Regions from separate parts of the Moritella sp. 36 genome, predicted to be linked through region 1. Evidence: predicted binding sites of a transcription regulator. Region 1 holds the regulator's gene; each other region holds the start of a gene.
What was found. Region 1 encodes LexA, which represses DNA repair genes until DNA is damaged. Its sites were predicted from a motif close to TACTGTATNNNNATACAGTA; they were not measured.
Positions count from the first base shown of each region.

Region 2: a site for LexA is predicted at 1,703-1,722, ahead of dinG (ATP-dependent DNA helicase DinG). Genes of this name have one in related genera too.
Region 3: a site for LexA is predicted at 2,126-2,145, ahead of dinB (DNA polymerase IV). Genes of this name have one in related genera too.

Region 1 covers NZ_CP056120.1:4,820,922-4,825,229, forward strand. The annotation lists gene HWV03_RS21420 (chemotaxis protein CheA) at 1-481, opposite strand, end outside; gene HWV03_RS21425 (response regulator) at 484-846, opposite strand; gene HWV03_RS21430 (STAS domain-containing protein) at 856-1,143, opposite strand; gene lexA (transcriptional repressor LexA) at 1,399-2,022, opposite strand; gene plsB (glycerol-3-phosphate 1-O-acyltransferase PlsB) at 2,220-4,308, shown strand, end outside.
Region 2 covers NZ_CP056120.1:3,407,033-3,411,340, forward strand. The annotation lists gene HWV03_RS15035 (ATP-binding protein) at 1-668, opposite strand, end outside; gene HWV03_RS15040 (response regulator transcription factor) at 655-1,353, opposite strand; gene dinG (ATP-dependent DNA helicase DinG) at 1,812-3,875, shown strand; gene HWV03_RS15050 (sulfite exporter TauE/SafE family protein) at 3,875-4,308, shown strand, end outside.
Region 3 covers NZ_CP056120.1:4,308,012-4,312,319, reverse strand. The annotation lists gene ompW (outer membrane protein OmpW) at 1-450, shown strand, start outside; gene HWV03_RS19075 (hypothetical protein) at 883-1,983, shown strand; gene dinB (DNA polymerase IV) at 2,191-3,243, shown strand; gene cysD (sulfate adenylyltransferase subunit CysD) at 3,419-4,308, shown strand, end outside.

The sequences.
Region 1 (4,308 bases):
ACCAATAACCGTCATCGTGTGCATTAGTTGCTAATTCGGCAACATCCGTCACCGCTATTTCATCACCATTCGGTAATGCTTGTTGATTCATATCTCTTTGCAAAAATTGGTTATATTGATACTTAAGCTCTTCTACAATGTCAGGGATTGATTCTAAATCACAGGCTAATAGTTGGACCCACTCTCTTAAACAATCAACAGTTTGTAAAAAAAGACTAATATGATCGTCAGTAAGGACTAAAGTCCCAGCGCGTAGATCATCTAATAATGTTTCTGCGACATGAGTAAATTCTGTCAGTTGATTAAAACCGAATGTGCCCGCGCCCCCTTTAATGGAATGAGCAACCCGAAAAATCGTATTAATCACTTCGCTATCAACTGCACCAGGCGTTAGCTTTAGCAATTCAGTTTCCATCACTTCTAACCCTTCGACACATTCTTCAATAAATACCTGTTGAAATTGTTTGAGATCGATATCCATGCTTACCTCAATACTTTTTGCACGGTAGCAATGAGCTTTTCAGGATTAAAAGGTTTAACGATCCACCCAGTCGCACCAGCAGATTTACCAGCCATCTTTTTATCACTACCCGATTCTGTGGTTAACATTAAGATAGGCGTAAATTTATACGCTCGCTCATTACGCAGTTGGCTAATTAAGCTAATACCGTCCATCCGAGGCATATTAATATCAGAAATAATAAGATCAAAATTCCCCATTTTAGCTTTTTCTAATCCATCCACACCATCAACGGCGGCATCGACGTGATAACCAGCCTGCTTTAGGGTAAATTGAACCATTTCACGAATGGATACCGAGTCATCTACAGCTAATATTCGTTTCATGAGAACACCTCATACTGATGCGTAATTAAAATATACGTCGAACCCCAGAGCTTGAACAACAGTCGTAAATTTATCCGATGGAGATAGAAAAATGAGGGTCGCATTATGTGTAATTAAATGTTGAGAATAAGCATAAAATAATTGGCAAGTGGCACTGTCTATGTGAGTCACATTACGCGCATCAAGTACTTGAGATGACGCTTTAATGGGGAGCTGATCAAGTATAACTTTAAGAGTGGAAATCGATGAAACATCGATCTTATCATCCAACGTCATAGCAATAACGTATTGTTCCATAAACTAATCCTATATTTGTACCAGCGTACCGACAAACAAATTAAATATTTATTTTTATATCTCATGTTGAGTATAGGAAAAGAAAAAATTAATAGGTAGAAGATGATCAGAACTGTGATGTTAAAGCAAGATTTGAAAACGATTTCTAAATTTAAAGATAGGGGATAAGAAATGAAAAAAGAAATATAAAGATAGATAGTCAGCAATAGGATTATTTACTATCTATCTTCAGGCTCGATGGGTAAGAAGGTGTGATTACATCCAATCGGTATTACGAATAATACCGACAGCGACACCTTCAATATCAAAATGTTGGAAATTTAAATCAACACGAATTGTGCTCATTTCATCATTCTCAGGGTGCAGTAAGATTTCACAGCCCTGCTGTTCAAAGCGCTTAACAGTTACTTCATCGTCAACACGCGCAACAACAACTTGGCCTTTACTGATATTTTTAGTTTTATGTACAGCTAATAAATCGCCATCCATAATCCCAATATTACGCATACTTTCGCCACGTACACGCAGTAAAAAATCTGCCGTTGGTGTAAACATTGAAGGGTCAACATTATAGTGTGCTTCAATATGTTCTTGCGCTAAAATTGGCTCACCGGCGGCAACCTGCCCAATTAAAGGTAAACCACTGTCATTACTGGCTTGCTCAGCATCAACCAACAAACGAATACCACGAGAAGTACCCGCAAGAATTTCGATATGGCCCTTTCGTGCTAATGCCTTTAAATGCTCTTCCGCAGCATTAGGTGAACGGAAACCAAGTTCCTTAGCAATTTCAGCTCGGGTCGGTGGCATACCAGTATTTTTAATATGTTGTTTAACTAATTCAAATACTTCTGCTTGTCTTTGTGTCAATGCTTTCATCATGAACCCTAACTGGTTTTATATACAGTTTCTTGTAATTATATACAGTATTGTCAAGTTTGCAATATATGCCTTGAGTATATCTGGATAATAATGAATTAATCGTTTGCTGGCGCTGAAACACAGATTTATGGCTACACATCTGATATTATTGGAGCAAGCACTCTCGCACTTTATACAACAGAATGATAACACCTATGCAACAAACACCGTCAATGTTAAGTCGAAGTTTCGTTAACGGCTTAGTTAAATCTCAGTACGTACCAGATAACCCCGTTGATGCGTTAAATCTAGATTTAACACGTCCTATTGTTTATGCTTTAAAAACTAAATCGATGACCGATCTCGTGGCATTACAGCGAGCTTGTAAAGAACGAGGCTTACCCGACCCGCTTACACCAATAAAAGTGAACGGGGTCATCATTCCCAGTTATGTTTGCTTAGATAATCCAGCGCCCCTCTTCGGCCGAGTAAAAGATACTGACGTATTTTTTGACGAATTCCAACAGCTATTACGCTTACATAAAGATGATAAAGCCCTTGATATTCAATTGATGCCAGTCGCATTGTTTTGGGGACGCGCCCCCGGTAAAGAAGGTCAAATACCACTACTATCATTAGCAAACAGTATTTCACCAAGCCGTTTACGTAAAACAATCATTGTGGGTCTTAACCGTAAAGATAACTTGGTTCGTTTTAACAAACCGGTATCACTGCGTTTCATGGCCGATCAGCACGGCACCGATGAAAAAATCGTACAGAAATTAATTCGTGTTGCTAAGATCCATTTCAGTCGTCAAAAATTAGCCGCATCAGGCCCTAAACTACCTAACCGCTACCAACTTGTTGAACAACTACTGCGTAATCCAGAAGTTAAAAAAGCCATTCAAGTTGAGATCGCTGAGCATAATATTTCAGCAACAAAAGCGGAAAAGCGAGCCAATGATTACATCGATGAAATTGCCAGTGATTTTTCGTATAAACTCGTAAAAAACACCAGTAATTTTATGAGCTGGTTATGGAATAAGATCTACAGCGGTATCAAAGTTAATAACGCCGAACAAGTGCGTAAACTTGCCGCCGACGGTCATGAAATTGTATTTATGCCTTGTCATCGTAGCCACATGGATTACTTACTTATTTCTTATGTTATTTACAATGAAGGTTTGATCCCACCACACATTGCCGCCGGTATAAATCTTAACTTCTTCCCTGCTGGCCCTATGTTCCGTCGTGGCGGCGCATTCTTTTTACGTCGTACGTTTAAAGGCAATAAACTTTATGCAACCGTATTCAGAGAGTACCTAAGCTTATTATTCTCAAAAGGATATTCAGTTGAATTCTTTACTGAGGGTGGCCGAAGCCGTACCGGACGTTTATTACCACCAAAAACCGGTATGCTTAACATGACATTACAAGCGATGTTAAGAGAACAAAGCCGACCTATTACATTAGTGCCGGTATATCTAGGCTACGATCATGTGATGGAAGTGAGTACCTACGTAAAAGAGTTATCAGGGGCTCATAAGAAAAAGGAAAGTATATTCCAAGTATTTGGGATCGCCAGAAAGCTTAAAAATTATGGCCAAGCATTTGTTAACTTTGGTGAACCGATCAACCTTAACCAATATTTAAATCAACACGTTGAAAACTGGCGTGATGATATGAATATGCCGGTTGAAGAACAGCCTAAATGGCTAAACCAAACAACTCGCGATCTTGCGAATAAAGTGATGATAAATATCAATAGTGCCGCTGCGGTAAATGCTTTAACGATTTGCGCAGTAATTTTACACGCCGCGCCACATAAGGCTCTGAGCCGAGAAATTTTGGTGAAGCAAATTGATAGTTACTTAAAATTACTTCGTAACAACCCGTATAGTGAATTTAGTACCTTACCAGAAAACAGTGCAGAAGAGATTCTAGACCAAGCGATCTCGCTGAAAAAATTCACCGTACGTGAAGATAGCTTAGGACAAATGCTATCGATGTCATATGAACAAGCTGTACTATTAACCTTCTACCGTAATAATATTTTACACCTGTTTGCACTACCGTCATTAATTGCGGCAATCGTGACAGAAAAACCACAGACCAGTGTAGAAGAAATTAATGGTAAAGTTCGCCAGCTTTATCCCTTAATTCAAGCGGAATTGTTTTTGAAATATTCAGACGATGAATTAGATGATTGTATCACTGATACGCTAACTGAGATGCAGACACAGGGATTAATAGTCAATAGTGACAATGTCATTATACCGGTTAACGAACACTTAATGTCACTAA
Region 2 (4,308 bases), 1.4 Mb from region 1:
TCGACAACCCTTGTATCGAGCTGGCCATTTGCTAATGCCTGACTTGCCAAACTCAATTTATAAACATGATCGGATATATTTTTCACAGCGACATACAGCACTAATGCGATACTCAAAAAGATAAAGCCCAATAATAAAAATAAAGCATCGTTATCGTCATCAGGCCCCTCCATGGGTGCATCCATACTAGAAATAGTATCAATAATGAGTAGTGACTTGTCATAATACGGGATGATTACAGCCAGGCGTTCATCATTAGCGTTAGCGTTATCATATACATGCACGCCGCCCCAACCAATACCAATAGGTAAAGGTGGTGTATCATTATCCTGATCAATAACATCCAATAATTCATGTCGTTGGTGATATTTTAATACTTCTTTCGCGGATAACGTTTGAATTGAAAAACCCGTGAATTGGCTTAATAGATCCACTTCCATATCCCAGCGTTCACTACCTTCCTCAAAATTATCCAGTAAACGTGCAACAAAATTAGCATTGTATACAAATTCAGCATTGTTAAAATAATTGTAAATGATGATTACAAATAATACTATGCTACCAATGATTACGGTCGTAATACTGAGATACAGCTTAAAAAAAAGTGTATGACCCTTATTACGGTTTATTACTCGATTGAGATTAGTCAATATATTATTGTTTAACAAAAAGGTAGCCCTTACAGCGAATTGTTTTGATAATTTGATACGGTGCTACATCATCTTTTATCTTTTTACGTAAACTGGATAAGCGCATGTCGAGTGCTCTATCCAAGCCATCAAATTCAACCCCTTTTAATGCTTGATAACACTCATCACGGCTAACAATTGTTCCCGCTTGTTTTGCTAAATATTCCAACATTTCATATTCTGCACCGGTTAAGATAATCTCTTCATTATCACGGGTAACCAAACGCTTCAATGTATCTATCGTTAACGTACCAGTATGACTTAACGCATTATCATTTTTCTTACTTCTGCTTTCGCGGCGTAACAATGCTTCAATATGAGAGAGTAAAATATGCGGTCGTAACGGTTTATGCAGATAACCATCAGCGCCCGTATCCAACGCTGCAATCTCAGATATTTCTTCACTGCAAGCGGTAAGCATAATAATAGGCCCAGTATAAGTTTCACGACTTTGCTTACACACTTCAATACCGTTCATACCCGGCATCATAATATCCAATACCACCAGATCAGGTTGTAATCTGATGATATCGGCGAGTCCATCTGTACCATTATTGCTAAGTGATACTTTATATCCTTTAGTGCGTAAAAACATGTCGAGAAGACGACAAATCTCTAAATCATCTTCAACAATTAAAATGTGTTTTTTGCCATTTTCTAACATGTTCAAAGAAACCTTATGTCATTATAAATAAGTAAAATACAGGGATAAGAAAACACTTAAGCGCTAGGTAAGTTTAGTTCACTATCATTTAGTCTAATGGTATGAATATTGTAATTTTTCGGTATAACCCAAGTATAGCGATCAAATAATAACCCTAACAATACTGTAATACTAACGAATTTAGTTATATGAATGCCTTTACACTATGACGTATGAATAACAACGCAATCATATAAAACAAAACGTAAGCTTTCAGTCTCTAATTTGTCAGCTTTGTCAGCTTTGTCAGTAGTAATCAAGCAGCCAGTCAATATTTTTATAAACTACTGTGATTTTATCAGTGTTCCCCTACTTAATATCTATACAGACGGTATAATTACGCTAAAATACAATCCTAATGACCTTGGCTTTAAATCGTGCTTGCAGAAACAGCAAGCATGCTTCAGATAAGAGTAAACATGCTTTCAGATAAGAGTAAACAAGCTATTCGTGATGTTTATCAGAACATCCGCGATTCACTGCCTGACTTTGCAGTCCGTAAATCACAAAATATCCTTGTGGCTGAAATGGCAAAAACCCTCGCCGGTAATTTTGATAAAAATCGTCGTTTAATTATAGCCGAAGCAGGTACAGGAACAGGTAAATCATTAGCTTATTTGATTGCAGGGATCCCACTCGCCACCGAAGCGAAAAAGACCCTCGTCATTTCAACAGCCACCATTGCACTACAAGAGCAGCTTTTGCACAAAGAACTGCCTTTCTTTCGCCGTCAATCAGGGCTTAAATTTGAGTTTGCCTTGGTGAAAGGTCGTCAGCGTTATTGCTGTGAACAAAAGCTTGCCATGCTTTCGCAAGCTGATGACCAAATAGAACTACTTGCTGACTTAGCCACAGTTCCTAAAAAACGCGATTTACAGCTTATCAAGCGCATGTTTACGGCCTACGCAGCAGGTAAATGGAAAGGCGATATCGACAGTTGGCCCACCCAGATCCCCGGCGATATTTGGCAATTAATTGTTTCAGACCGTCACAGTTGCAGTAAATCATTTAGCGCACACCGTAATTGCCCTTTTCATAAAGCACGTGAAGCCTTGGACCAATGTGACGTGCTCATTGTAAATCACGCCTTATTATTAGCTGATTTAGAGCTTGGTGGCGGCATTATTCTACCAAAACCAGAAGACTGTTATTACGTACTGGATGAAGCCCATCATTTACCACGCATTACCCGTGATTTCTCGTCAGCGCATGCTTCGGTACTCGGCGCAAAAGCCTGGTTACAGACCATGGCGGTATCAATGCGCCAACTCACGCAAACTATCGCGTCAAGCGAGATATCCGATCCGGTCACAAAACTGCTCAGTTCAATCAATACTATCAGTAAAGAACTCACCAAGGTCCACAGTTTAATGTCCGCTAACGATCGCCAATTTAGTGATGATTCTTGGCGCTTTGCTGATGGTGAACTACCAGAATCGTTAGCAGAACTGGCAGCAAACATGAATCATGAAACCAAACGTGGCGTTAGCCAAACAGCAAAGATTGTTGATATTCTTGCCGAACAAGTAAAACAAGATCAGTTGCCACAAGTTAAAGCAAATAAACTCATTACCGAAGTGGGTTTTTACCTGCAACGCATCGAGAATCTACATCAAGTGTGGAACATGCTGATTAAAGAAACAAAAGGCACACCACTGGCAAAATGGGTAGAGAAAAGTGGCACTCGCCAAGACGACCATATCTTTGCAGCTAGCTTGATTGATGTTGACAGTAAACTAGAACACATGTTGTGGTCGCAATGTGGCGCTGCGATCTTGACCTCAGCAACATTAACCTCACTCGGCAACTTTAATTATTTCCGCCGCCAAGTCGGCTTATTAAATGATGAATCAGCGCAGCACCTGCAACTCGACTCACCGTTTGAGTTTGAACAAGCAGAGCTATATATACCTAATTTAGCACTAGCACCAAATGAACAGGGTTTCACTGAGTTATTAGCAGAAAAACTCCCAAGTTTACTGCCGGACAAAAAAGCATCTTTGGTGTTGTTTAGTTCGTACCGACAAATGAATCAAGTCGCTGAAATTATTCGTAGTACAACAAAATTAGAACTATTGGTACAAAAAGAAAGTTCACGTGCCGAACAATTACAAAAACATGCAGAAAACGTGAAAGCAAATAAAACCAGCATCTTATTTGGAACCAGTAGCTTATCTGAGGGTCTTGATCTACCTGGGGATTTACTTACAAATCTAATTATCACTAAAATCCCATTCTCAGTGCCGACCTCCCCTGTTGAAGAAGCGCAATCAGAATGGATCACTAAATCTGGTGGAAATCCATTCATGCAGGTCTCAGTTCCCGAAGCCAGTAAAAAATTGATCCAATCTTGTGGTAGATTACTGAGAAAAGAGAAAGATTCTGGTAGAATTACGTTACTTGATCGTCGAGTTGTTAGTAAACGCTATGGACCAGCATTGCTTAATTCGCTTCCCCCTTATAAAAGAAATATAGAGTTTTGATGTTAGAACTTGGTTTAGAACCTTCGGTTTTTATAATTTTATGCAGCGTTGCGCTGGTTGCTGGTTTCATTGACGCTATTGCTGGCGGTGGTGGTTTATTAACAGTCCCCGCATTACTCAGTGCTGGCCTACCCCCACACCTTGCATTAGGTACCAATAAATTGGCTGCCAGTTTTGGTTCATGCGCTGCAGCAATAACCTTCTATAAGAAGCGTTTATTTAATCCCAAATTTTGGTGGCGATCATTTCTGTTTACAGCCACCGGAGCTATATCTGGTACCTTCGTAGTTAACGTCATCAGCACCGCTTGGCTAGAGAAATTATTACCCGTCATTATTATCTTTACTGCTATCTATTCTATCTTTAGCAAAACCCAAGAACACACAGGTGAAACCTTACCTGATGATAACCCTGCACTACATAAAAAGCAGGG
Region 3 (4,308 bases), 510 kb from region 1:
TTCACTTATATGGCAACAGATAATATTGGTATTGAACTGGTTGCAGCTAGCCCGTTCACCCATGAGGTTGCATTAGAGGGAGTCGGTGTTATTGCTGAAGTTAAACAATTACCACCAACGCTACTGGGACAGTATTACTTTGGTGATGCGAGCTCTAAGTTCCGCCCTTATATTGGTGCCGGTATTAATTTTACGGTGTTCTTTGATACTGAGTTTAATGGCACGGGGACTGGTGCTGGTCTATCTGATTTGGATCTAAGTAATTCGGTTGGCTTAGCCGCACAAGCTGGTATTGATTATAAAATTAATGATAAGTGGTTAGTAAATGCTTCAGTCATGTATGCGGATATTAATACGGATGTAAGCTTCAAAGCGGGTGGTGTTGATAAAAAAATCAAAACAGACATCGATCCATTGGTATACATGGTTAGCGTCGGTTATGTATTTTAATTAGCTTTACAGTTTTAATTCTCTAGATATAACAAGGTGCATCAGCATCTTGTTTTGTTTGTGGCTCAATATAATGTCCTATCGTTACACCTTCCTTGTTCAATTATTTCCTCCTGTCTTAATCCGTTTTTATACAGTTCTGTTTTTGATTATGCATGTTTCGGCTGTGTCATTTAAGCCGTAGATTACAATCCCTTACACAGAAGCCGTAATAGACAACGTATGCTATTAGTACTCTTATCGCTAAATTTGCTACCTCGAGCTATGCGATTACTGGCGTTTTCGGTGATGGATGAGATGTAAAATTAATACGGCAGACGATTTTCTGTTTGATTAAGACAAATAATAAAAGCAATTTCGAGTGTGAAACGTCAATAAATGCCGAGAAGATATTTAGGCTTTCATTAATTCGACATATTAGAGAATAAAGTTATGCTTGGTAGAAAAAATGCAAGAAATAGAAATGCAGTACTGGCAAATGCAGGGATTGCGAGCGTCGGAGCCACTGCGACAAGCGCTACGAGTAATGCTGCAGCATTAAGTGCTAATCAGAATCCACCTCCGAGCACAAAGGCTCAAAAGGCTTTAGATCGTGTAAAGTCATTAGGGCCCTTAGCTATCGATCGGCGTGGTGATATAGCTGGTTGGATAGGAGATTCAGCAGATGGTTTTAATGATCTTGCTAAACATATTCGGGATGGAGAGAGTGCGTATACAGGTGGAGGAGCTTTGGAAGCTTCAGCTTCTACTATTTTAGGTCCGCTAATGTTAGTTCATGACACTCTTACTAATATTTATGAATGGAAAACAAACTTCAGAAATGGCACACAACTTACAGCTAACCCACGACTTTCTCCGGCTGATGCAATTTTATATTCGAATACTAAGACTACCGCATATTTTAAGAAGCGGATGGTGAAGAAAATATGCGGTGATTCGGTTTCGTTTAGTGGTGGTATGCTTAGTGCTGTTACTCATGTGAATGTGCTAGGTGCAACTCGTCATGGACGTTCTGATGCTAAGACTATCGCACATCTTGTGAGGCTTAATAAATTACTTAGTCAGTATAAAGGTAAAGGCCAACATTTGAGTGAAGTATGTGATCTTTGCAAGGTCATTATTGATGCTAAAAAACTTAAACTCGAATCGCAGTCGGCCGCGCTGGTAGCTGATCTTATCCCTGGTAGTGTCGCAGGAGGTGCCACTGCTGCAGTTAGTTTTATACATGGGCAGACAATGGCTAGTCGATTATCAAAAATGGCTTTTGATATTGAAGAGACGGCTCAAAAATTACATCATCGCGCGTTTTATGAAATGAACGCTAGTTCATCGAAAGTATATGAGCCAGAGACTCCAGCTCTGGATATGGTACGTGAGTTATTTTCCCAAGTTGGAAGAATAGAAAAGGAAAGAGTATTAATTAACTTCTCTGGTCACAAGTTAAAACTGGGCGGAGAGCATCGTCGAGCGGATAAGTTGATGCGTGAACCAGGTGGCTGGCTGACAATTGTAGATAAATTAAATTTGATTTAACTTTATAAAAAACCTTAATTTGTACATGGATGTGCAAATTAAGGATAAATATCAACTATAAAATATCAGCTCAATATATACCCTCATTCACTTCAATTTATTATTTAATTATTTGTTCTCTGCATTAATTTTATTTATAATTAACTGGTCTTTTATACAGTTCTTATTTGTACTGTGCTACTTAGTTGGTTATGACTCGTTAAGCTTATGAGAAAAATAATTCATATCGATATGGACGCGTATTTCGCCAATGTAGAAATACGTGATAATCCAGCTTACAAAGATATTCCTATTGCGATTGGTGGCATGAGTGATCGTCGTGGCGTGATAGCAACATGCAACTATATTGCGCGCCAATATGGGGTGCGCTCTGCCATGTCCTCTTATAAAGCAATGCAGCTCTGCCCTGATCTAACATTAGTACCGTCACGTATGCAGGTATATAAAGAAGTCTCAGCCCAGCTCCATGAAATATTTTCTCGCTATACCGATCTGATAGAACCGCTATCATTAGATGAAGCTTATTTAGATGTCACGGATTGTGAATTATTTTCTGGTAGTGCCACGTTAATTGCCGAAGATATTCGTAAAAGCATTGAGTCAGAGTTAGCACTTACTGCGTCTGCAGGTGTTGCACCTGTTAAATTTTTGGCTAAAGTAGCATCCGATATTAACAAGCCTAATGGTCTCTTTGTTATTACGCCTTCACAAGTAAAATCCTTTGTCGCAGATTTACCACTGAATAAGATCCCTGGTGTGGGAAAGGTCACTTGGCAAAAGCTTAATCGTGTTGGTTTATATACTTGCGCTGATGTGCTTAAATTCCCACCCGAAGACATAATTGAGAGTTTTGGAAAGCTAGGCCATAGTTTATTGGAACGCTGTCAGGGCATTGATAATCGGCCTGTTTGTAATGAACGTCATCGTAAGTCGGTGGGGGTTGAGATTACTCTACCTGAAGATATTGTCACGCTAGAACAGTGCATGGTGTTATTTCCTCAGCTATATCAAACCTTGTTGCAGCGCCTAGAAAAAGCCTCTCCTGAAATGCGGATCACTAAGCAAGGCGTTAAGCTTAAGTTTAATGATTTTACGCTAACCAGTACAGAGCAAAGTATTACCAACCTCGATGAGTATCTCTTTACTGATTTGTTTGCCCAAGCATTAACAAAGCAAGAACAGCGTGGAATTCGTTTAATTGGTTTATATGTCGGCCTTGCCGGAGACAACGACAGTGAACAATATAACCTACTGTTTTAGCTGTGCTTTCAATTCATGTGATAATTTTATTTATCTTTCTATAATTTATCTCTCACCTTTCTATATTCCTAAAAGTTATTAAAAATCAGTTTATGTTCTTTGGCGGTTATAAGTAAAAGGGCTATATTGATCCAAACGATATGAAATTATCCAATTTGGTCTGATGGAGTAGAAGATGAATCAACAGAGGTTGACCCACCTTAAACAGCTGGAAGCTGAAAGTATCCACATAATCAGGGAAGTTGCGGCAGAGTTTGATAATCCGGTAATGATGTATTCAATCGGTAAAGACTCGTCTGTGATGCTACACCTAGCTCGTAAGGCTTTTTACCCAGGTAAAATCCCATTTCCATTATTGCATGTTGATACTAACTGGAAGTTTCGCGAAATGATTGAGTTTCGTGACAAGACGGTTGCGAAATACGGCTTTGATCTGTTAGTACACAAAAATCCTGAAGGGATTGCAATGGGCTGTAGTCCATTTGATCACGGCAGCTCAAAGCACACCGATATAATGAAAACCCAAGGTCTTAAACAGGCGCTGGACAAATACGGTTTTGATGCGGCATTTGGCGGCGCACGACGTGATGAAGAAAAATCACGTGCTAAAGAACGTGTTTATTCATTCCGTGATAAGAACCATCGTTGGGACCCGAAAAATCAACGCCCGGAATTGTGGCGCACTTACAATGGTCAGGTAAACAAAGGTGAAAGCATTCGTGTTTTCCCATTATCGAACTGGACCGAACTGGATATTTGGCAATATATCTACCAAGAACAAATTGAAATTGTACCACTTTATCTTGCTGCAAAACGTCCTGTTGTTGAACGTGATGGTGCGTTGATCATGGTTGATGATGATCGTATGAAGTTACGAGAAGGTGAGCAGATCGAAGAAAAAATGGTTCGTTTTAGAACTCTTGGTTGTTACCCATTAACAGGTGCTGTGGAATCTGAAGCATTAACATTGCCTGAAATTATTGAAGAAATGTTACTGGCGACAAGCAGTGAACGACAAGGACGTATGATTGACCATGATTCTTCAGCTTCAATGGAGCAAAAGAA